4 regions of the Rhodococcus sp. NPDC057529 genome follow, and region 2 is predicted to be linked to each of the others. Evidence: riboswitches for the same ligand, from Rfam matches in the RefSeq annotation. Region 2 holds a riboswitch; each other region holds the start of a gene.
The links. A riboswitch is a leader RNA that binds a small molecule or an ion and turns the genes downstream of it on or off. The one in region 2 is predicted to bind thiamine pyrophosphate.
Positions count from the first base shown of each region.

Region 1 (5,554 bases), on a different contig from region 2:
GTCCGCCTGGATCCCGGCGCCACCGCCGGAATCGGTGCCGGCGATGGTGAGGACGCGGACGGGGGTCTGGCCGTCGGGGGTCAGGGGCAGCAGCTTCACGAAGGGGACCTTACCGATTCTCTGAGGTGACGGATTCGACGGGCAGATACACGCGACCACCTGCGTCGACGAACTCGCTCGACTTCTCGGCCATGCCGGCCTCGATGGCTTCGACCGAATCGAGTCCGTGTTGCCGTGCGTACTCCCGCACGTCGGCGGAGATCCGCATGGAGCAGAATTTCGGACCGCACATCGAGCAGAAGTGGGCCGTCTTCGCCGGCTCGGCGGGCAGCGTCTCGTCGTGGAACTCCCGCGCGGTGTCCGGGTCGAGGGACAGGGCGAACTGGTCGTGCCAGCGGAACTCGAACCGGGCCTTCGACAGCGCGTCGTCCCGTTCCTGCGCCCGCGGATGCTGTTTTGCGAGGTCCGCGGCGTGCGCCGCGATCTTGTACGTGATGACCCCGGTCTTGACGTCGTCCCGGTTCGGCAGTCCCAGGTGCTCCTTAGGGGTGACGTAGCAGAGCATTGCGGTACCGGCCTGCGCGATCATCGCCGCGCCGATCGCGGACGTGATGTGGTCGTACGCCGGTGCGATGTCGGTGGCGAGCGGTCCGAGCGTGTAGAACGGCGCCTCCTCGCACAGCTCCTCCTCGAGTCGCACGTTCTCGACGATCTTGTGCATCGGCACGTGCCCGGGACCTTCGATCATCACCTGCACGCCATGCGATTTCGCGATCTTCGTGAGCTCGCCGAGGGTGCGGAGTTCGGCGAACTGGGCCTCGTCGTTGGCGTCCGCGATGGAGCCGGGGCGCAGGCCGTCGCCGAGCGAGAACGTGACGTCGTAGCGGTGGAGGATTTCGCAGAGTTCGTCGAAGTGGGTGTACAGGAACGATTCCCGGTGATGGGCCAGGCACCACGCCGCCATGATCGAACCGCCGCGGGAGACGATGCCGGTGACCCGGCGCGCGGTCAGCGGGATGTAGCGGAGCAGTACTCCGGCGTGGACCGTCATGTAGTCGACGCCCTGTTCGCACTGCTCGATCACGGTGTCGCGGTAGATCTCCCACGTGAGTGCCGTCGGATCGCCGTTGACCTTCTCCAGCGCCTGGTAGATCGGCACGGTTCCCACGGGCACCGGCGAATTGCGCAGGATCCATTCCCGGGTCTCGTGAATGTTCTTGCCGGTGGACAGGTCCATGATGGTGTCCGCGCCCCACCGCGTCGCCCACACCATCTTCTCGACCTCTTCCGCGATCGACGACGTCACCGCGCTGTTGCCGATGTTCGCGTTGATCTTGACCGCGAACGCCTTGCCGATGATCATCGGCTCGAGTTCGGGGTGGCAGCGGTTGGCCGGGATCACGGCCCGACCCGCCGCGACCTCGGCGCGCACCGTCTCGGGTGAAACACCCTCTCGTGCTGCGCAATACCGCATCTCGGGAGTGACGGTTCCGGCGCGGGCGGCGTCGAGCTGGGTGCCTGCCCGGTCGGCGATCCACGGCGCCCGCAGGTGCGGAAGCCCCGCGTCCAGGTCGATCGTGGCGTCCGCGTCGGTGTACGGGCCCGATGTGTCGTACACGTCGAGGTGCTCACCGTTGGTGAGGTGTACGCGCCGGACCGGCACCCGGACGTCGCCGCCCGACAGCAGGTACTGCTTGGTGCTGCCCTGGATCGGTCCCGTGGTGACGGACGTGGCTGTAGATATGGTTGTGCTCATCGATGATGCTCCCTACGCCGGCATTACCCGGACAGGTTCGACGGTCGACGGCCCTAGCCGTCCTCTCAGCCCGCTGGTGCGAGCCCCCGTGGATGTGTAGTTGTCCCGGAGACTGTAACCGAGATCTCTGTGAGTGAAACATTCGGGGGAAACTTGGACAGCGGTTCCGTGCATCGGTATAAAGGGTGATGAACATCACATTTCGATTACGACACATACCCCAGGAGATAGCCATGCTGACGGACGCGCAGGTTGTGGACGTGATCGACAACGCCGATCAGAACCGATTCGAACTCCGACTGAGTGGTGACCTGGTCGGCATCCTCGGGTATTTCGCCCTCGCGGACACCCCGCCGGGTGCGGGCGCGGGAGTGGGCGTGGTGGCCCGGCCGCCGGGCCAGGGGGGCCGGGGGCGTCAGGCTCCGGTGGTCTCGTTCATGCACACGGTGATCGTGGAGGACTTCGGTCACCGCGGACTCGCCGCACTCATGGTGGGGCGCTCCCTCGACCTCGCGCGCGGGTACGGCTGGAAGGTACGGCCCGTGTGCACCTATGTGCAGCGCTTCGTCGCAGGGCATCCCGAATACCGCGACCTCATGGTCCCGGTGGAGGTCTGACGGCGACGGGACACGAATCGACCACTCGTCGGCAACGAAACGGTTCCGGGGCCGGTGGTTCCGCTCGCGAGGGCGCCCGGGAACTGTTTCCATGAGTGGCATGGATCACATGTCGAACGGTTCCGGCCCGTCGGGGAGCATCACGACCACTGCTGCGCGCGTGCTCGACAACCCCGCCCACGAACGATTCGATCTGTGGCTGGGGGACGAGCTGGTCGGCATCCTCGGCTATCGCGACGAGGACGACATTCCCGGATTCACCGCCAGACCCGGCGAGGTGGTCGCGTTCATGCACACGGTGATCGTGGAAGACCTCGGTGGCCGCGGTCTCGCCGCGGTCCTGGTTCGTGAGGCGCTGGGTTCAGCGCGCCGGCGGGGCTGGAAGGTGCGCCCGATCTGCACGTACGTCCGGCGCTACGTGGCGCTGAACCCGGAGCATCTCGACATTCTGGTCGCCGACTAGACCCCGGGGGCGCCGTTCGTCTCGGGTTGCTGCGTGTCAGTCGCCGAGGTCGACGATGACGGGCGCGTGATCGCTGGCGCCCTTGCCCTTGCGTTCGTTGCGGTCGATCTCGGCCTTGTCGACACGGCCCGCGAGGGCGGGCGACCCGAGCACGAAATCGATGCGCATACCCTGCTTCTTCGGGAACCGCAGCTGGGTGTAGTCCCAGTAGGTGTAGACACCCGGGCCGGGGGTGTGCGGCCGGACGACGTCGGCGAATCCCGATTCGACGAACGCCTGGAAGGCCTCCCGCTCGGGGACGGACGTGTGGGTCTTGCCTTCGAACAGCGCCGGATCCCAGACGTCCTCGTCGGTGGGTGCGACGTTCCAGTCACCGACCAGCGCGATCTGCGCGTCCGGATCACGGTCGAGCCACCCGACCGCATCCGTGTGCAGCTTCGCCAGCCACTCCAGCTTGTACGTGTAGTGCGGATCGGCGAGCTCGCGGCCGTTGGGCACGTACAGGCTCCAGACGCGGACGCCGTTGCAGGTGGCACCGATGGCGCGCGCTTCCTGCACGGGGGCGACCTCCGGATCCTTGTGGAACCCGGGCTGATCCTCGAAGCCGATCTGCACGTCGTCGAGGCCGACGCGGGACGCGATCGCGACACCGTTCCACTGGCTGAGGCCCACGTGCGCGACCTCGTACCCGAGTTCGCGGAACCGCTCGTACGGGAACTGCTCGTCCTTGCACTTGGTTTCCTGCATCGCCAGCACGTCGACGTCGGACCGCTGGAGCCAGTCCAGGATCCGGTCGGTACGGGCACGAACAGAGTTCACGTTCCAGGTTGCGATGCGCACGGCAGCCACCCTAGCGGCACGCCCCGACAGATTCTCAGCCGCCGGGTTCGGTGGCGTAGCGGTACCGGTGGTGCGCCACGAAGCCGACGTTGCGGTACATCGCCTGCGCGCCCTCGTTCTCGGCGGCGACCTGCAGGCACGCGTGGGTCGCGCCGTGCTCGCGCCCCCAATTGATCATGTCGCCGCAGATCAGGCTGCCGATTCCGCGGCGGCGGTGAGCCTGCGCCACCTCGACCGCGGTGAGCCCGACCCACCGGCGGTCGTCCGGCGCGGTCGTGACGGATCCGCGGGCGACGGCGAGGAGCGCCGAGTCGGCGGCGCCGATCCGGCCGAAGCCGAGCGTCCCGCCGCGGACCGCGTTCAGCACGTCGACCGCGAAGTCGGGCAGCGCGGACCCGCGGTAGCGGTACAGGGCGAGCCAGTCCGGATCCGGGTGATCGGTGACGGTCGTGGTCCGCGGACCCTCGGGCAGCGCCAGATTGTCGACGTCGGCGGCCATCACGACCACTTCGTCGCTGACGTTCCAGCCCGGCGGCACCTCGCCCAGGCGGTCGGGGATCAGCAGCCGCAGCGGGCGGTCCCGCTCGGCGTACCACTCGCGCAGACGGTCGAGCGTGCCGCCGGGGGAGGGGTCGTCCAGGCTCCCGACCGTCCCGCGGTCGCCGAGCGGCGCCGCCGAGTTGGCGCGTCCGGTGAAGCCGTGGCCGTATCGGGCGAGCCAGCCGTCGATCCAAGCGTGCTCGATCCCCGGCCAGCCGTCGGCGGAGGCCAGTTCGAGGGACCGGATCTCGCTCGCCCGCACCGGTCGCGCGGGGACGGCCTTCAGCGCGACCACTCGCCCGGGCTCCACTTCGATCGCGGTGCCGGCCGCATCGCGGACGACCACGACCGGCTCGACGCTCTCGAGCACCCCGATGACGTCGGTCATCGGATGGCTGGACCCGGGCGGCAGCTGGTAGCGCAGCACCACCCGGGCTCCGAGCGGAATGTCAGTCGTCATGCCCGAACGGGTCTTCGACCGTTCCGGGCACCCAGCTGAGACCGGGAACTCCCCAGCCGGCGCGCTTGATGGTCTTCTTGGCGGCGCGTGCGTTGCGGCCGACCAGCATGTCGACGTAGAGGAAACCGTCGAGGTGACCGACCTCGTGCTGCAGCATGCGCGCGAAGAAGTCGCGCCCCTCGATCTCGACGGCATTGCCGTCGGCGTCGGTGCCGGTCACCTTCGCCCACTCGGCCCGGCCGGTGGGGAACTGTTCGCCGGGGACCGACAGGCAGCCCTCGACGTCGTCGTCTGGGTCTGGCATGGTCTCGGGTCGTTCCGACGTCTCGAGGACCGGGTTGACGACGCAGCCCCGGCGGCGGAACGGCTTTCCGGTCTCGTCGACGTCCGGGCAGTCGTAGACGAACAACCGCAGCGGCAGGCCGACCTGGTTGGCGGCGAGCCCGACGCCGTTGGCGGCGTCCATCGTGTCGTACATGTCAGCGATGATGTCTGCGAGTTCCGCAGGTGACTGGGACACCGTCTCGGTCGGTTCGTGCAATACCGGGTCGCCCACGATCCGGATGGGGAGGATGGCCATGGTCGTCAAGGATAGTGCGGCGCGCCCGAGCCGTTCGCACTGCCCGCGGCGTTCGTCGTGGTTGAATAGTCGCTGAAGTACAGCTGTGTAATTCGTTGCTCGGTCGGCCACGCGATCGAGGAGCCGGGGGAACGTGGTTTCGCTGAGGTCGGGCGAGAGCTAGTAGTCGAGGAGTGAGATGGACGGCGCAACAGCGCGTAGTCGGAACCAGTCCGAGCGCATCGACGGCGACACTTCCGTAGGGGTCGACGACGTCGGCAACGACGACGGTCTCTCGCGTCGGGAGCACGACATCCTG
Region 1 is NZ_JBHVEY010000008.1:358,169-363,722, reverse strand. It holds gene thiD (bifunctional hydroxymethylpyrimidine kinase/phosphomethylpyrimidine kinase) at 1-99, opposite strand, end outside; gene thiC (phosphomethylpyrimidine synthase ThiC) at 110-1,756, opposite strand; TPP riboswitch at 1,749-1,856, opposite strand; gene ACFU5V_RS18575 (GNAT family N-acetyltransferase) at 1,990-2,373, shown strand; gene ACFU5V_RS18570 (GNAT family N-acetyltransferase) at 2,474-2,836, shown strand; gene ACFU5V_RS18565 (exodeoxyribonuclease III) at 2,873-3,676, opposite strand; gene ACFU5V_RS18560 (GNAT family N-acetyltransferase) at 3,711-4,676, opposite strand; gene ACFU5V_RS18555 (peptide deformylase) at 4,666-5,256, opposite strand; gene ACFU5V_RS18550 (DUF3263 domain-containing protein) at 5,435-5,554, shown strand, end outside.
Region 1: another riboswitch for thiamine pyrophosphate. It lies ahead of thiC (phosphomethylpyrimidine synthase ThiC); the one in region 2 lies ahead of ACFU5V_RS08655 (3-oxoacyl-ACP reductase).

Region 2 (5,554 bases):
GGATCATCGGGACGAACACGTCGGACGGCGAGATGCCCAGCGCCGAGGCGGCCCGGACCGTCGGCCCACCCCACGGGACGATGTTCATCGCGCCGTTGGCCAGGCCGGCGACCACCGTGAGGACGACGGGGCTGACCTTCAGCTTCATGTACAGCGGCAACAGCGCGGACGTCACGATGATGAACGTCGTGGATCCGTCACCGTCCAGCGACACCACCATCGCCAGGACCGCGGTGCCGACGACGAGCCGCATGGGGTCGTTGCGGACGAGCCGGAGAATGAGTTTCACCAGCGGGTCGAACAGGCCGACGTCGATCATGATCCCGAAGAAGATGATCGCGAAGAACAGCAACGCGGCCGTCGGGGCCAGCGATTTGATCCCGTCGGTGATCATGTCGCCGATGCCGAGGCCCGCCCCGGCCGCGATGCCGAATGCGACCGGGACGGCGATCAGCCCGACCACGGGAGTGGCCCGTTTGGACATGATCAAGAACATGAACACGGCCACCATCAGAAAGCCGAGTGCTACCAGCATTGCCACTCCTCGTCCGAGCTTGCACCGCGATGTGATCGCGATAACAGCCAGTGTCGGGGGGAGGGACGCTCACAGTCACTGTTGCGTACTTAGAGAAGGTTGTGTTCTTTGTGGTGGCAACTACCGGCGACCCCGGAGATGGTCGCGCAGGGTCGCTGTCTCATACTCCGCGCGGAACAGCCCGCGCTTCTGCAGGACGGGAACGACCTCGTCGACGAAGTCGGTGAGCCCGTGCGGGTAGAGCGGCGGCATCAGGTTGAAGCCGTCGGCGCCGCCGCCGCGGAACCACACCTCGATCTCGTCGGCGATCGACTCCGGGGTGCCGATCATGGTGCAGTGCCCGCCGCCGGCCGCCAGCGTGCCCAGCAGCGACCGCACGGTCGGACGGTCCTTCTCGATGATCCGCAGGATCGTGTCGTACCGGCCCTGCGGCCCGGTGAACTCCGACAGCGGCGGCAGCGCGGGAACGGGTGCGTCCAGTTCCCATGTGCTGCAGTCCTGCTGGACGAACATCGACAATTGCGCCAGCGACTGTTCGACGGGCAGGAGCGCGTCGAGTTCCGCCTTCTTCCGGCGCGCCTCCTCGGTGGTCGAACCCACGTAGGTGACGAGACCGGGCATCACGGTCACCGCGTCGGCGTCGCGACCCGCGGCGCGGATGCGCCGCTTCACGTCGCCGTAGTAACTCTGCGCGGCCGCGAGGTCGTAGGCGACGGCGTAGATGCCCTCGGCGCACCGGGCGGCCAGGTCGCGGCCCTGGTCGGACGCGCCCGCCTGGAACAGCACGGGGCGCCCCTGCGGCGAGTGCGGCACGGTCAGCGGGCCGGCGACGAGGAAATGCTTTCCCCGATGCCCGATCGGTGTCACCTTGGCCGGATCCGCGAAGATGCCCTCCCGGTCGAGGACGAGCGCGTCGGGCTCCCACGAATCCCACAGCGCCAGTGCCACGTCGACGAATTCCGCGGCCCGCGAGTAGCGGTCGTCGTGCGGCGGCATCTCCTCGAGACCGTGATTGCGGGCCTCGGCGTCGAACATCGACGTCACCACGTTCCAGCCGGCGCGGCCGCCGCTGATGTGGTCGAGCGACGCCAGCATCCGCGCGGCGTGGAACGGGGTGTAGAAGGTGGTCGACACGGTCGTCACGAGCCCGACCCGCTCGGTTGCCCGTGCCATCGCGGACAGCGCGGTGAGCGGTTCGAGGAACCACATGCCCCCGGACGCGGGGTCGCGCACCGAATGCCCGTCGGCGAAGAACACCGCGTCGAGGCAACCCCGCTCCGCGGTCTGCGCCAGTTCCTCGTAGTAGGCGATGTCGCTGAGCCGCTCCACCTGCGAGGCGGGGTGCCGCCACGCGGCGCCGTGGTGCCCGCAGCCGAAGAGGAAGGCGTTGAAGTGCAGTTGCCTCGTGTCGGTCATGTCAGTCCTTGACCAGTCCGCCGTCGACGACGAGGTTCTGGCCGGTCACCGACCGCGACCACGGGGACGCGAAGAACAGGACCGCGTCGGCGAACTCGTCCGGGGTGGTGACCCGCTGCAGCGGAGTGCTCGCCGCGATGAGGTCGAACACCTCGTCGGGGGTGGCGGCACTCGCGTCGGTGGTGCGCAGCAGCCCGCCCGAGACCATGTTGACGGTGATGCCGTCGGGCCCGAGGTCGGCGGCGAGGGTGCGCGTCAGCGACAGCGCGGCGGCCTTGGCGGCGGTGTAGTCGTGGTACGGGACGACGGGATTCTGGAACAGGTTGGTTCCGATGTTCACGATGCGGCCGAACCCGAGCGAGCGCATGCCCGGCAGCGCGGCCTGCGTGGTGTTCAGGGTCGCCTGCACGCTGCCGCGCAACTGCGAGTCGAAGGCCTCCCACGTGATGACGTCCGCCTTGGCGCGTGCGTCGCCGTTGAAGGAGAAGTCGGCGAGGGCGTTGTTGATCACGGTGGTCACCGGCGATCCGAAGTGCTCTTCCGCGGCGGCGAACAGTGCCGCCACCTGCGCGGCATCGGTGACGTCGGCCCCGAGTGCGACCGCGCGGTCCGCACCGAGGGATGCCGCGAGTTCCTCCGCCGCTTCCCGGCTGTTGCGGTAGTTCACGACCACCCGCGCGTGCTGCGCCGCGAACGAGCGCACGATGGCGGAACCGAGGCCCCGGCCACCGCCGGTCACCAGGACGATCTGCTTGTCGAGCTGCATTGCTGTCACCTTCCGATCGGTCGGCGACGAGACATCGGATGAGCGCATACGGCCGTCTCCGCGACATCCCTTCGCCGGCATTACCCAGTTCAGGTTCGACGGGTGTCTTCTCAGCCGCCTGGATCCTCGCCAGGCAGCACCCCGTGTCACTGGCCAATAGTGTAAGGCCAATCTCCTCGATGACCTTTTTGGTTGTGCACAACCTAGTTGTGTGCAACCATTCAGGGGTGACCGACAACCTCGCCCTCGACCGCCAGGTGTGCTTCGCGCTGTACTCGGCCTCCCGGGCCATGACGGCGCGATACCGGTCGATGCTCGACGCGCTGGGCGTGACCTACCCGCAGTACCTCGTGCTGCTCGTGCTCTGGGAACAGGACGGCCGCGGGGTGCGTGAGATCTGCGACGCCCTCGATCTCGACACCGGCACCCTGTCGCCACTGCTCAAGCGGCTCGACGCGCTGGGGCTCGTCGAACGCAGGCGTTCGTCGGCCGACGAACGCCGGGTCGGGATCCACCTCACCGAGAAGGGCGCGAGCCTCCGCGCCGCCGCGGAGGGCATCCCCACCGCACTCGCCCGCTCGACGGGCATGGGCGTCGACGAACTCGTCGCCCTGCGCGACACCCTGTCGCGCCTCACCGAATCGCTCCACAGTTTCGCAACCCCTACAGGAGAAGTAACCATGAAGATCGTCTACACCGCCGAAGCCCTCGCAACCGGGGAAGGCCGCAACGGCCACGCTCGCACGTCCGACGGCCGGCTCGACCTGAACCTCGCCATCCCCACCGAGATGGGCGGATCCGGCGACGGCACCAACCCCGAGCAGCTGTTCGCCGCCGGATACGCGGCCTGCTTCCACTCCGCACTCCAGCTGGTCGGCCGTCAGGCCGGGGCGAACATCGCGGACTCGGCCGTCGGCGCCCGCGTCGGGATCGGCTCCACGGACGGCGGCGGATTCGGCCTCGCCGTGACGCTCGAGGTGTCGCTCCCCCACCTGCCGCGCGCAGAGGCGCTCGAACTGACGGAGAAGGCGCATCAGGTGTGCCCCTACTCCAACGCCACCCGCGGCAACATCGACGTCACCCTCGAGGTCACCGAAGACTGAGCATCCTGCGCGGGCGTCGGGTCACCCGAACTTGTACTCGACGCCCGTCAGGTCCTCCGACAGCGACCACAGCGCCTTCGCGGTCTGCTCGTCCCGCGACTTCTTGTTGGAGCCCACCACCTTCGGGTGGCCCCGCTGCTCGAACAGGCCGTCCGGCCCGATGTAACTTCCGCCGATCACGCCGGGGGCGGTGGCGGCGAACAACATCGGCAGCGCCCCCATCTCCGCGGACTGCGCGAAGATCCGGTTGCCGACGGCCATCAGCTTGTCCTGCACCGACTCGGTGTGCGCCTGCAGATTGGTCGACGCGTAGCCGGGGTGCGCGGCCACCGCTGTCACCGGAGACCCGGCCGCGGCGAGCCTGCGCTGCAATTCGTACGTGAACAGCAGATTCGCGAGCTTCGACTGGCCGTAGGCGCTCCAGCGGTTGTACTTGCGGTGTTCCCAGTTGAGATCGTCGAGATGAATCGTTCCCGCCTGATGTGCCGCACTCGACATCGTGGCGACCCGATCGGTGATCTTGCCGAGCAGCAGTCCGGTCAACGCGAAGTGTCCGAGATGATTTGTGCCGATCTGCATTTCGAATCCATCGGCGGTCTTGCGCTGCGGAACCGCCATCACCCCGGCGTTGTTCACGAGCACGTCGACGGAATCGACACCGGCGGCAAACTCGCGCACCGATGCGAGGTCGGACAGGTCGAGACGTCGCACCTCGGCGTTGTCGCCGATCGACCGCGCGACCACCTCCCCCTTGTGGGTGTTGCGGCAGGCCAGCACGACGTGGGCTCCCGCCTTGCCCAGGGCCCGCGCGGCCACCTCCCCCAGACCGCTGTTGGCGCCCGTGACGACGAACGTACGGCCGCTCTGATCGACGATGTCCGAAGCTGTCCACTTGGTCATGCCGTCAACCCTACGGATCCCGGGACGCGGCGTGAACCCGTCACCACGCCCGCGCCCCGACCAGCGGCAGGTTGAGGAAACTCGGCCGGTCCGGCGACAATGCCACGTGCTGCGGCTTCAGCTGACTGTCCGCCAGAATCGGTCCGAGCGGCAGATACCGGGGAACGCTGCCCGCGTACACGTCGACGCGCAACCGGTGCCCCGGCGCGAGGACCGCGTCGGTGGGCACGAAGTTGATGTCGACCGGCGTCACTTCACCCGGAACCAGCGGCTGACGCGCGGCCACCGTCAGAGAGTGGTGCGGTTCGGTGTAGTCGCCGTTCGCCGACCTGGTGCTCTTCGAATCGTCCACCGCCCGCATCGAGGCGGTGAGCGCACCGTTGGTGAGCGCGGTCGACGTGCCGTCCGGTGCGACGTCGTTCAGCGTCACCGCCCAGAATCCGTCCGGCGCATCGAGCACGGTTTCGAGATGCAGATTGACCGGACCCGACAGTTCCGTCGGCTGTGTGACGGGGGCACTGGTGAACGTCAGGCCCTCGGCCTCGTTGAAGCGGGAGTCCTTGCTGCACACCGATCCGAAGACGACGGCCGCGCCGGCGGTGCCCTGCGTTCCGTCGCGGGAGCAGAGCCCGCGGAGTCCGGGTGCGACGGTGAGCCTCGCCGTGTCGCCGGGTGTCGCCGGCACCAGGCTGCCGTCGTGGGCGGCGTGCCCGGCGGTGCCGCTGGGGGCACCCGACAGGTACATCCGCTGGTAGTCGACACCGGCCCGCGGGAACCGGTCGGTGGTGGTCCAGCCGTTGCCCTGCTGATACAGCGTGACCGGGCCGTACTCGT
Region 2 is NZ_JBHVEY010000004.1:11,248-16,801, reverse strand. It holds gene ACFU5V_RS08665 (CitMHS family transporter) at 1-571, opposite strand, end outside; gene ACFU5V_RS08660 (LLM class flavin-dependent oxidoreductase) at 656-1,951, opposite strand; gene ACFU5V_RS08655 (3-oxoacyl-ACP reductase) at 1,953-2,717, opposite strand; TPP riboswitch at 2,767-2,871, opposite strand; partial or broken gene ACFU5V_RS08650 (MarR family winged helix-turn-helix transcriptional regulator) at 2,945-3,391, shown strand; gene ACFU5V_RS08645 (organic hydroperoxide resistance protein) at 3,398-3,820, shown strand; gene ACFU5V_RS08640 (oxidoreductase) at 3,842-4,720, opposite strand; gene ACFU5V_RS08635 (CocE/NonD family hydrolase) at 4,761-5,554, opposite strand, start outside.

Region 3 (5,554 bases), on a different contig from region 2:
TCGGTGCCGGGGAAGGGCCGCAGGCTCGCGGTGGGGTCGCCGCAGTCCTTCTCGGGAGCGGGTGGGGCGGAGCCGGTGTCGGGGGCCGGTGTCGCCGCTGCGGGCAGCGGGGGTTCGGTGTAGGACAGGCTCGGCGATCCGACGTGCTCCGGAGCGGCCTCGGCGCATCCGCCGATCAGCAACGTGGCCGCCAGCAGCACCGGCGCGATCCGGTGCCGCCTCACTGGTATTCCCTCAACCGAGGCCACAACCCGATGATAATTCCGCAGAGCGCGACGAGTGTGAGGACGACGGCGCCGGAACCGAGTGCGGTCAGCACCCGGGCCGCGGATTCGACGTTCGACCGCAGATGGTCGCGGGCGGTCCCGATCCCGTCGGTGAGCGCGTCGTCGACGGTGGTGAACTGGGCTGCGGAATCCGAGGGTCCCGGCCCGATCGCCACCGTTGCCGCCGAGGCGAAGTCGCCCCGGGCCAGGATCTCGTTCATGCGATCGTGCGCCGAGGACCAGAGTTTCCAAGCGTCCTCGGCGCGCGCGACCTCGTCGTGGCCGACCGCGCGGTCGCCGTCGTGCGGATAGCCGGACAGCAGGGTGTCGAGCTGACCGGACTTGTCCTCGAAGACGGCGTCGTAGCCGCCGTTCGAGTCCCGGCGGACGAGTTTGAGCGTCTCCTCCGTGCGCGCCTGCTGCGCCAGGATGCGCGCCGCCGTCAACTCGTGCATCGGGCGGGCACCCTGGGTCAGCGCGCGCTTGGTGTCGAGTGAGGAGACCAGCCCGGCGACCAGCATCCACACCAGGAGGATCGCGGTGACCGACGACGCCAGGATCAACCCGAGATTGAACGTGCGCCTGCTCAGCCTCGCGAGGACGACCTGCGCGACGAGCAGCGCGACCAGCGCGACGAGGACCAGGATCAGCGCCGTCCACGGCGGGCGGGAATAGTCCCGCTGGATATCCGCGACGTCGGTTTCCTGCCGGGCGTGCAACTCCTGGGCCTTCGGCAGCATGCTCGTCTGCATCAGCGTGGACGCCTCGCTGAGGTAGGCCGCGCCCACCGGGTGACCGGTGCGGTTGTTGGCCCGCGCGGTCTCGACGAGTCCGGAGTAGACGGTGAGGTCGGTGGAGATGGAGGCGAGCAGGCGCCTGCTGTCCACATCGCTGGGGGCGAGCCCGCCCGACGCGTACACGAGGTCGGCGGAGGCCGTGCCGATCGCCTGCGCGTACGTGTCCCGGAGTTCGGGGGGTTCGAGACCACCGGAGATGAACGCCGTCGTGGCCGCGGCGTCCGCCACCGACAGGGCGCTGTAGAGATTCTGCGCCGAGAACGACAGCGGTTCGGTCTCGGCGAGGACGCTGTCGAGGGTGGCTTCCCTGCCGTTCACGGTCGACGCGGCCACGAGTCCGGCGGCCAGGGTGAGCAGCACGAGGAGTACGCCGAGGGCGGTGAGCTTGGCGGGTGTCGACCGCAGGAACGCACGAAGTTCCTTGCGACGTGCGACGGCGGGGTCGACGTCGTCGTCCGCGGCGGCAGACAGGGCGCGGCTGCCGCGGGGTTCGATCGACGGTGCCTCACGCAGAACCACGTCGCACCCCTCCCGTGTCACGGCCGCACCTTGTGGGGAGCATATAAGCAGGAGTCGGTGACTGGGGATATCGGGCAGTTCCGGCAGAAACCGTTAGTGTGAGGGAACTGCAGGGAGACCCATCAGGTCGGACAGGGGTAGTCGATGCGTGGTGACGGTGACGGCTGGGCGACCGGGCCGGACGGCAGTCGTCATTGGGGTAAGCACGGTGCGGCCGGGTTGTTGCTGCGTGCGCCGCTGCCGGACGAGACGCCTGCCGTGCTGCTACAGCACCGCGCGGCCTGGAGCCACCAGGGCGGGACGTGGGCGCTGCCCGGCGGTGCCCGGGACAGCCACGAGACGACCACCCACGCCGCCGTGCGCGAGGCGCACGAGGAAGCCGGCATCGAGAGCGCGGCGATCCGCGTCCGCACCGAGGTCGTCACCATGAAGGCCGCGAGCGGCTGGAGCTACACCACGGTGATCGCCGACGCCGAGCGCCCACTGCCCACCGTCGCGAACGGTGAGAGCACCGAACTGCGCTGGGTGCGGGAAACCGACGTCGCCGGCCTGCCGCTGCACCCCGGATTCGAAGCGGGGTGGCCGCAACTGCGCACCACCGAGGTGCGACTGCTGCTCGACCGGCACGACGTGCTGGGCGACAGCGGCGCGCCGGCGCAGCTGTCGAGGGCACTGCCCCGCACGGTGCACCTGCCCGACGGCACCTACGGGTGGCTGCCGCGCGTCGAGGTGCTCGAGGCACTGGACACGGTCGGCCGCCTCGCCGAACCGGCAGGTCACGGCACCACACTGGGCACGGTGACCGCGGTCGTCACCACCGACCCCCACCTGATCGAACAGTTGCCCGCCACCGTGGTGATCCTGCCGCCCGCCACCGTGCGCGACTGGCTCGCGCAGGCGTGACTCAGCCGTTCTTCTGGAGCAGGGCGGACAGTGAGCGCGCGGCGGCCTGCGGGTCGCGGGCCTCGGTGATGGCCCGCACGACGACGATGCGGTCGGCGCCCGCGGCGAGGATCTCCGGAACCCGGGACTCGTCGATGCCGCCGATCGCGAACCACGGGCGGTTCGGCTCGGAGTCGGCGGTCGAGCGCACCAGGTCGATGCCCGACGCGGTCCGTCCGGGCTTGGTGGGCGTCGCCCACACCGGTCCGGTGCAGAAGTAGTCGACGCCGTCCTCGATTGCCGCGAGGCTGGCCTGGGCGCGGCTGTGCGTGGACCGGCCGATCAGGACGTCGGATCCTACGACGGTGCGCGCGTAGGGGACGGGCAGGTCGCCCTGGCCGAGGTGCAGGACGTCGGCGCCGGCCGCCAGCGCCATGTCGGCCCGGTCGTTCACGGCGAGCAGCGCCCCGTGCCGCCGGGCGGCGGCCGCGAGCACCGACAGTGCCGCCAGTTCGTCCCTGGCGTCCATCGTGCCGAACTTCTTCTCACCGGCCGAGCCCTTGTCTCGGAGCTGGATGATGTCGACGCCGCCGGACAGCGCGGCCTCGGCGAACTGCGCCAGGTCGCCCTTCTCGCGCCGAGCATCGGTGCACAGGTACAAACGTGCTGTTCCGAGGCGGCGCCGACGGTCCGTGAGGTTGCTGTGATGCGAGGTGGTCACGGCATGACGGTAGCCTCTACGGTGAAAGTGCAACACGGGAGTCCCGGGGAACGTGGGGCTGAGAGGGGCTCACGCCGAGCCCGACCGTCATACCTGACCCGGATCATGCCGGCGCAGGAAGTGAGGTGGAGTTCAATGGCGAGATCGGTATCCGTCGTCGGAGGCGGAGTGATCGGCCTGTCGATTGCGTGGCGAGCAGCCCGCAACGGCTGGTCGGTGACGCTGTACGACCCGTCGATCGGTTCGGGAGCGTCCTGGGTGGCGGGCGGCATGCTCGCCCCGCTGTCCGAGGGCTGGCCCGGTGAGGAGAGCGTCCTCGAACTGGGGAGCGCCTCGCTCGACCGGTGGCCCGAATTCGGGAAGGAACTGGAGGCCGGGGCCGGCGTCGACCTGTTCACGTCGGAGAGTTCGCTCACCGTCGCGCTCGACGGCGCCGACGCCGAAGACCTCCGGACCATCGCCGAGTGGGTGGGAGCGCAGGGCCGGGATCTGCAGATCCTGAATCGCGCCGAGGTCCGCGCGCTCGAGCCGATGCTGGGTCGCGGAGTCCGGTTGGGGCTCTTGGCTGTCGACGAACTGGCCGTCGACAACAGGCTGCTCCTGCAGGCGTTGCAACGGTGTGCCGTCGACGCCGGGGTGGAGTTGATCGGTGAGGCCGTGCGCAGTCTCGACGGGCTGGGCACGGACCAGATCGTCGTCACCGCAGGCATCGCGTCACCGGCACTGTGGCCGGGACTTCCGGTGCGTCCGGTGAAGGGCGAGATTCTGCGGTTGCGGGCCCGTCCCGGGGTGACGCCCGCGCCGGGCCGGACCATCCGCGGCAGCGTCCACGGCAGGCCCGCCTACCTGGTGCCGCGCGCCGACGGCATCGTCGTCGGCGCCACCCAGTACGAGTCGGGCAACGACACTCAGGTCACGGTGGCCGGTGTGCGGGACCTGATCGCGGACGCCGAGGCGCTGATGCCCGCCATCGGCGAGTACGAACTGCGTGAGACCTCGGCGGGTCTGCGTCCGATGACCCCGGACAACCTGCCGCTGATCGGCCGGGTGTCCGATCGGGTCGTGGTGGCGACGGGACACGGCCGCAACGGCATCCTGCTCACCCCGGTGACCGCCGACGCGACGGTGGCATTGTTGGAGGGCTCGGCACTGGTCGAGGCGAAGGCCGCCGACCCCGAACGGTTCGAGAAAGTAGCGAGGTAGAGATGAGTGAGCAGCAAGTAGTGGTGCCGATCGGCATCAGCGTCAACGGCGAGGATCACGAGTTCACGGAACCGTTGACCGTCACCGGGCTGCTGGAGGCGCTGAACCTGCCGACCAAGGGCATCGCAGTGGCCGTGAACGGCGCCGTGTTCCCCCGCGCCCGGTGGGACGAGCTCGTGGTCCGGGGCTGGGAGATCGAGATCCTCACGGCGGTGCAGGGTGGCTGACGCGACGCCCGGAGTGCAGAAGGGCCTCACGATCGCGGGCCGCACGTTCGGTTCACGGTTGATCATGGGCACCGGCGGCGCCGCCAACCTGACGGTGCTCGAAGAGGCACTCGTCGCGTCCGGCACCGAGCTGACCACGGTCGCGATGCGCCGCGTCGACGCCGTCGGCGGCACCGGGGTGCTGGACCTGCTGCGCCGGCTCGACATCGCGCCGCTACCCAACACCGCGGGGTGTCGCGGCGCGGCGGAGGCGGTGCTGACGGCGCAACTCGCGCGGGAGGCACTCGACACCGACTGGGTGAAGCTCGAGGTCATCGCCGACGAACGCACCCTCATGCCCGACGCCATCGAGTTGGTCAGCGCCGCCGAGCAACTGGTCGACGACGGATTCGTCGTCCTGCCGTACACCACCGACGACCCGGTCCTGGCCCGCAGGCTCGAGGACGTCGGGTGCGTGGCCGTGATGCCGCTGGGTTCGCCGATCGGCACCGGGCTCGGTATCGCGAACCCGCACAACATCGAGATGATCGTGGAGGGTGCCGGGGTACCGGTCATCCTCGACGCCGGCATCGGGACCGCCAGCGACGCGACCCTCGCGATGGAACTCGGCTGCGACGCCGTTCTGCTGGCCACTGCGGTGACCAGGGCGAAGGATCCGGCGCTGATGGCGTCGGCGATGCGCGGGGCCGTGGTGGCGGGATACGAGGCCCGGCACGCGGGCCGCATCCCCAAGCGGTTCTGGGCGCAGGCGTCGTCGTAGGACTCGGGGTCGTGTCGGGGTCCGGTTCGGGGTCCGACCGGTACCAGGGGACGAGTCGGGAGTAGACCTGCGGCCGATGCGCGCCGGCCGCAGGTTCCGGCATTCTTCTCACATGATTGAAGTGAGGGGACTTTCAAAGACCTTCGGTGCGACGAAGGCGGTGGACAACCTGACGTTCA
Region 3 is NZ_JBHVEY010000008.1:368,678-374,231, reverse strand. It holds gene ACFU5V_RS18640 (glutamate ABC transporter substrate-binding protein) at 1-224, opposite strand, end outside; gene ACFU5V_RS18635 (hypothetical protein) at 221-1,603, opposite strand; gene ACFU5V_RS18630 (NUDIX domain-containing protein) at 1,727-2,485, shown strand; gene thiE (thiamine phosphate synthase) at 2,487-3,185, opposite strand; TPP riboswitch at 3,210-3,324, shown strand; gene thiO (glycine oxidase ThiO) at 3,321-4,388, shown strand; gene thiS (sulfur carrier protein ThiS) at 4,391-4,615, shown strand; gene ACFU5V_RS18610 (thiazole synthase) at 4,608-5,375, shown strand; gene ACFU5V_RS18605 (ABC transporter ATP-binding protein) at 5,488-5,554, shown strand, end outside.
Region 3: another riboswitch for thiamine pyrophosphate. It lies ahead of thiO (glycine oxidase ThiO); the one in region 2 lies ahead of ACFU5V_RS08655 (3-oxoacyl-ACP reductase).

Region 4 (5,554 bases), on a different contig from region 2:
CCGAAGACGGAGAACAGTTCCCGGGCTTTCTCCCGCGCCTGCTTCCGGGGCACGCCCTGCACCTCCAGCCCGAGGGTGGTGTTGTCGAGGACGCTGCGCCACGGGAACAGCAGGTCCTTCTGCGGCATGTATGCGCATTTCGACGGGCCACTGCCCGCGGGACGCACGGACTCGCCGCCGATCGTGACGGTGCCGGTGTCCGGTTGGTCGAGTCCGGCGAGCATGGCGAACGCGGTGCTCTTCCCGCACCCGCTGGGGCCGATCACCGACACGAACTCGCCCGGTTCGACGGTGAACGAGACGTTGTCGAGGACGGGACGGATGCCGCCGCGGACGGGGAATCCCTTGCTCAGTCCGGACAGTGCGACGCGCGCGGTCTCACTCATGCCGGGCCCTTTCGTTCTTGATCCAAGGGGCGACGACGCGTTCGACCGCGAACGTGAGCAGGTAGAGGCTGACGCTGATCACGGCGGTCACGAGCACCGCCGCCAGCACGAGGTCGGTGCGGAAGGAGTTCTTCTGCGTGGCCATGTAGATGCCGAGACCGGACGTGGCCCCGACGTATTCGGCGAACACGGCGCCCACCACGGCGTACGTGATGCCGATGCGCAGGGCGGTGAAGAACCGGGGGATCGCCGACGGCAGACGCACGTAGCGGAACTCCTGCCACCGGGAGGCACCCATGCTGCGCAACAGCGCACCCGCTTCCCGGTCGGCGGCGGCGAAACCCTCGATCAGGCCGATCGTCATCGGGAAGAACGTGGCGAGGGCGATCACGAGGACCTTCGGCAGCAGACCGAATCCGAACCAGATGATCATCAACGGCGCGATCGCGATGATCGGCAGCGTCTGCGACACGACGAACAGCGGAACGAATGCGCGTCGCAGCCACGGCGAGAAGTCCACGAGCACGGCGAGAGCCCACGCGCAGAGCAGGGACACGGCGAACCCGATCAGCGTCACCTGCAGTGTCGCGGAGGCGTGACCGGAGATGGCGTCCCGCGCCCGCCAGCCCTGCTGCACGACCCGCAGCGGCGACGGCAGCACCTGCGGCCGGATACCGCTGACCGTCACGTACACCTGCCACGCGACGACGAGCAGTGCCACGACCACGACCGCAGGCAGCACCCGCCGCAGCAGCGGGGACGTGCCCGGGGCCGGGGTCCGGACGGTCGGGTCAGGGCTGAGCGAGGTACTCATTGGTGAAATACGTCGACCAGTCGGGTTCCGTGGTCAGCGGTGCCCCGTCGGGGCCGGTGAGCAGGCCGTGCTGGAACAGGAAACCGGAGTACCCCGCCCACTGCTCGGCCGTCTGGGTCCCGACCTTTCCGGAAGCGTCCTTCATGTACTCGGAGGACAGCATCTGCTGGCTCTCCCGCACGAGGGACTCGTCCGTGAACGCGCCGGGATTGGCGTCGATCAACATCTGCGCGGCCTCGTCCGGCCGGTCGGCGGCGAACTGGTAGCCGCGCTGCAGGGCCTGGACGAACTTGCGGGCCTGCTCGGGATGCTCGTCCATCCACTGCTCGTTGCCCTCGATGACGAGTGCGTACGCGTCCGGGAAGCCGTAGTCGGTGTAGTGGAAGTAGCGCATCGGGGTGCCCCGGTGCTCGGCCTCGATGCCCTCCCAGCCGAAGAACGACACGGTGAAGTCGGCGGTGCCGGAGTACACGGCCTCGTAGGCCGACGTGCCGAGCGTGACGGTGGTGAATTCGCCCTTGCCGCCGTCGTTCCGGATGATCTGCTTCAGGGTCTCCTCGCCGTCGGGGTCCGCGAAACCGGCGTAGATCTTGCCGTCGAGATCCCGGGGGCGGGTGATGTCGGCGCGATCCGCCTTCACCGCGATACCCGTCGCCCAGTGCTGCAGCGGGGCCATGACCGACGTGGTCTGGGCGCCCGCGGCCTTCGAGAACGTCGCGGAACTCTGGAAGCTCACGCCGAACTCCGCGTTGCCGGCGTCGACGAGGGTGTCGGGTGAGGTGTCGTTGTACGGCAGCACCTGCACGTCGAGTCCGGCGTCCGCGAACCAGCCCTCCTGCTGGGCGACGAACAGGCCGGTGTGGTTGGTGTTCGGCGTCCAGTCGAGTGCGAACCGGATGGTGTCGTCGGACTGCGAGTTTCCGGCGCAGCCGGTGAGCATCGACAGGGCCGAGACGAGGATGACGGCTGCGGTGGCCGCGCGCTTGGTACGGGAGAAGAGAGTCACGACGCCGGCCATTCCTGCTTGTTGAGTGCTGTGTCCCAGAACATGAGTTCGTAGCGGCTGGCGATCGTGAACGCCTCCACCATCTCTTCGCGCTGGGCTTCGGTCGCGGCGTCCGCGGCGGCGTCCACGAGTTCGCGGGCCTTCGCGACGGCGGCGTGGAACTCCTCCGCGTCGTACGTGGTCACCCACTGTGCGTACGGGTGCGACGGATCGGCAGCCAGCACGTCCCGGGCGCTCGCCGCGAGCCTGCGTCCCACGTCCGCGTAGATCCAGAAACACGGCAGCACCGCGGCGGCGGACACCGCGTACGGCTCGGTGGCGGCGACCGCCGTCAGGTAGGAGATGTACCCGAGGCAGGCCTGCGAATGCTGCGGTTCGGCGTCCGACGCGGGGAGCCGTCCGCTGGTCAGCAGGTTCTGGTGCAACGTCGCCTCGACCGTCGCGGCCTCGGCCGCCGAGCCTGCCCAGAAGCCGGCCTCGACGGGGCCCGGCGCATGCGCGGCGACCAGGGACAGGGCCTTCGCGTACCCGGTCAGATACAGGAAATCCTGCTCGATATACGTGCGGAACACGTCCAGCGGCAGCGTTCCGTCGCCGAGGCGGCGCAGGAACTCGAGTTCGTCGATCGCCTCGCGCAGCACCTTGGTCCGGTCCCACAAGTGGTCCGTGAATCGGGCGTGCCGGCCTGCGCCCGCAGCACCTTGGACAGAGCTATTCACAACGTTGACATCCCTTCGTCAGCATTACCTGAGCAGGTTCCCGGGTGTGTTCTCAGCCCCGCCCGTGCGGAGCACCCCGTGTCAGAACAAGCCGACCCTAGCACCGGCCGTGCCGCGAACGGAAAGGCCCCGGGTGGGTGGACGCGCTCAGCCTGCGAGGAACGCGGCCGCTCCCGGTGGGAGGGGCGCGGGGCCGCGCGTGTAGATCTCGGCGGGCCTGCCGGTCCCGACGACGGCCATGTCGCCGGTGTGCTCGAGCGCGGGCATCACGTGCCGGCGGAACGAGTCCTTCGGGAGGGGACGGCCGAACACCACCTCGTAGACCCGGCGGAGTTCGAGCACCGTGAACGTGTCGCCGGCCAGGCCCGACGGGTCGACGGACCGCGCGTACCGCTCGCGCAGGTCGGCGACGGCGAGGGTGACGACGTCCGCGTGGTCGAACGCGAGGTCCTGCGTCACCCGGTTGCCGTCGACGGGGATCAGCAGCGCGTCGCGGGGGAGCGCCGTGCGCGGCAGCGCCGCACCGTGCGTCATCGACAGCACCCACCCGCGGTCGTCGCGGCCGGGGTCGTCGAACATCGCCAGCTGGTGGAACTCGGCACCCGTCAGGCCGGCCTTGATCCGCAGGCACCGCTCGGCGGCGTCCCGCAGTCGCTCGCCTTCGTGTAGGAAGGTGCCCGGGAGTGCGAGCCGGCCCGAACGGTGCGGAACCACAAGCACTTTCAGCTCGGCGCCGTCGACGGTGAGGACGGCGACGTCGACCGCCACGGACGGCCGCGGGTAGTCGAGGAGGCTCTTGCCCTCGGGATCGGTCGATGCGGCCACGGAGCACATGTTAGCGCGCGGTTGATCTATATCGCGTTCGAGCGGCCCTGCCTGCGCATCGTTGGTAGTTTGGCGAGAGATTCCCGTACGCGCTGCGTGAGGAGATTCGGCCGTGGATGTCGAGAAGTCCGGCGACACACTCGTCGTCCGCGCCCGGGACGGCGACGTGCGCGGCTATCCCGAAGGCGACGTCTACGCGTGGAAGGGCATCCCGTTCGCCGCCGCCCCCGTCGGCGATCTGCGGTTCCGGGCGCCGGCCCCGCCGACGCCGTGGCAGGGCGTGCGCGACTGCGTCGACTTCGGCCCGATGGCCCCGCAGGGCCACGGCACCGCCGTCCCGATCGACGCCGGACTCGAGATGGACGAGGACTGCCTGTCGGTCAACGTGTGGGCACCCCGGCCCGACGGCACCCCGCGGCCGGTGATGGTGTGGATCCACGGCGGTGCCTATTGCCTGGGAACCGCAGCTCAGGGCATCTACAACGGGCGGATCCTGTCCACTCTCGGCGACGTCGTGCTGGTCTCGTTCAACTACCGGGTGGGTGCGCTCGGCTTCCTCGACCTGTCGTCGTTCTCGACGGCCGAGCGGGTGTTCGAGACCAACTGCGGGCTGCGCGACCAGGTCGCCGCGCTCGAATGGGTGCGCGAGAACATCGCGTCGTTCGGCGGTGACCCGGACGAGGTGACGGTGTTCGGGGAATCGTCGGGAGCCGGGTCGATCACCACGCTGATGACGTGCCCGAGCGCGGACGGGTTGTTCCACCGCGCGATTGCCCAGAGCCCACCCGCCACATCGGTCTACGGCAGCGAGCGGGCGGCCACGGTCGCGAAGCAGTTCCTCGACATCCTCGACGTGGAACCCGCCCGGATCGACACGCTGCTGCGCCTCCCGTACCGCACGGTCATCGAGGCCAGCGACACGCTCGTCAACGAGGTGCCGACGAAGATCCCCGGCACACTCGCCATGGCGCCCGTGGTGGACCGCGACTTCCTGCCCCGCTACCCGGTGGCCGCGTTCCAGAAGGGCTACTCCCACCGCATCCCCCTCATCATCGGTTCCAACAAGGACGAGTCGTCGATCTTCAAGTTCATGAAATCTCCTCTGCTGCCGGTCACCTCGGATTCGGTGCAGGAGATGCTGCGGGCGATCGCGACCGATCACCCGGAACTGCCCGCGGCCCGCCTCGCCGACATCCTGTCGGCGTACCCGGACCGCGGGAAACCGAAGGGCGCACTCGCGATGTCCCGCGACGCCGCGTTCCGGATGCCCGCCCTGTGGGTGGCCGACGCCCACAGCAGGCACTCGCCGACGTGGATGTACCGGTTCGACCAGGCCACGCCGATGCTCAAGGCCGCACGCATCGGAGCCGGGCACGCCACCGAACTCCCGTACGTGTTCGGCAATTTCGACACCCTCAACATCGATCCGACGTTCTGGCTCGGCGGCCGGAAGACGGCGCTCGAGGTGTCGGGCCGGATACAGCGCCGGTGGCTCGCGTTCGCGCGGCACGGTGTCCCCGCCGCCCTGGACGGGTCCAAGCACTGGGCCCCCTACGACGAGGAGAACCGCTCCACGTTGCTGATCGACGGCGCAGACACCCTCGTGAAGGACCCGGACCACGAGATGCGGGTGGCCTGGGGCAACGACGTCATGGGCTTCAACTGACCGGAACCTTCTCGTCCAGTTCCTTCAGCACGGGCAGCGCGAAGCACGCCAGCCCGATGATCAGGACCGGGATCGCGAGCACGAAGAACGTCGGCTGGATTCCCCACTTGTCGAGGATCGGGCCGGCCAGCAGGTAGC
Region 4 is NZ_JBHVEY010000034.1:12,196-17,749, reverse strand. It holds gene ACFU5V_RS39305 (ABC transporter ATP-binding protein) at 1-386, opposite strand, end outside; gene ACFU5V_RS39300 (ABC transporter permease) at 379-1,200, opposite strand; gene ACFU5V_RS39295 (ABC transporter substrate-binding protein) at 1,178-2,218, opposite strand; gene ACFU5V_RS39290 (TenA family protein) at 2,203-2,925, opposite strand; TPP riboswitch at 2,919-3,014, opposite strand; gene ACFU5V_RS39285 (NUDIX hydrolase) at 3,073-3,750, opposite strand; gene ACFU5V_RS39280 (carboxylesterase/lipase family protein) at 3,863-5,416, shown strand; gene ACFU5V_RS39275 (MFS transporter) at 5,409-5,554, opposite strand, start outside.
Region 4: another riboswitch for thiamine pyrophosphate. It lies ahead of ACFU5V_RS39290 (TenA family protein); the one in region 2 lies ahead of ACFU5V_RS08655 (3-oxoacyl-ACP reductase).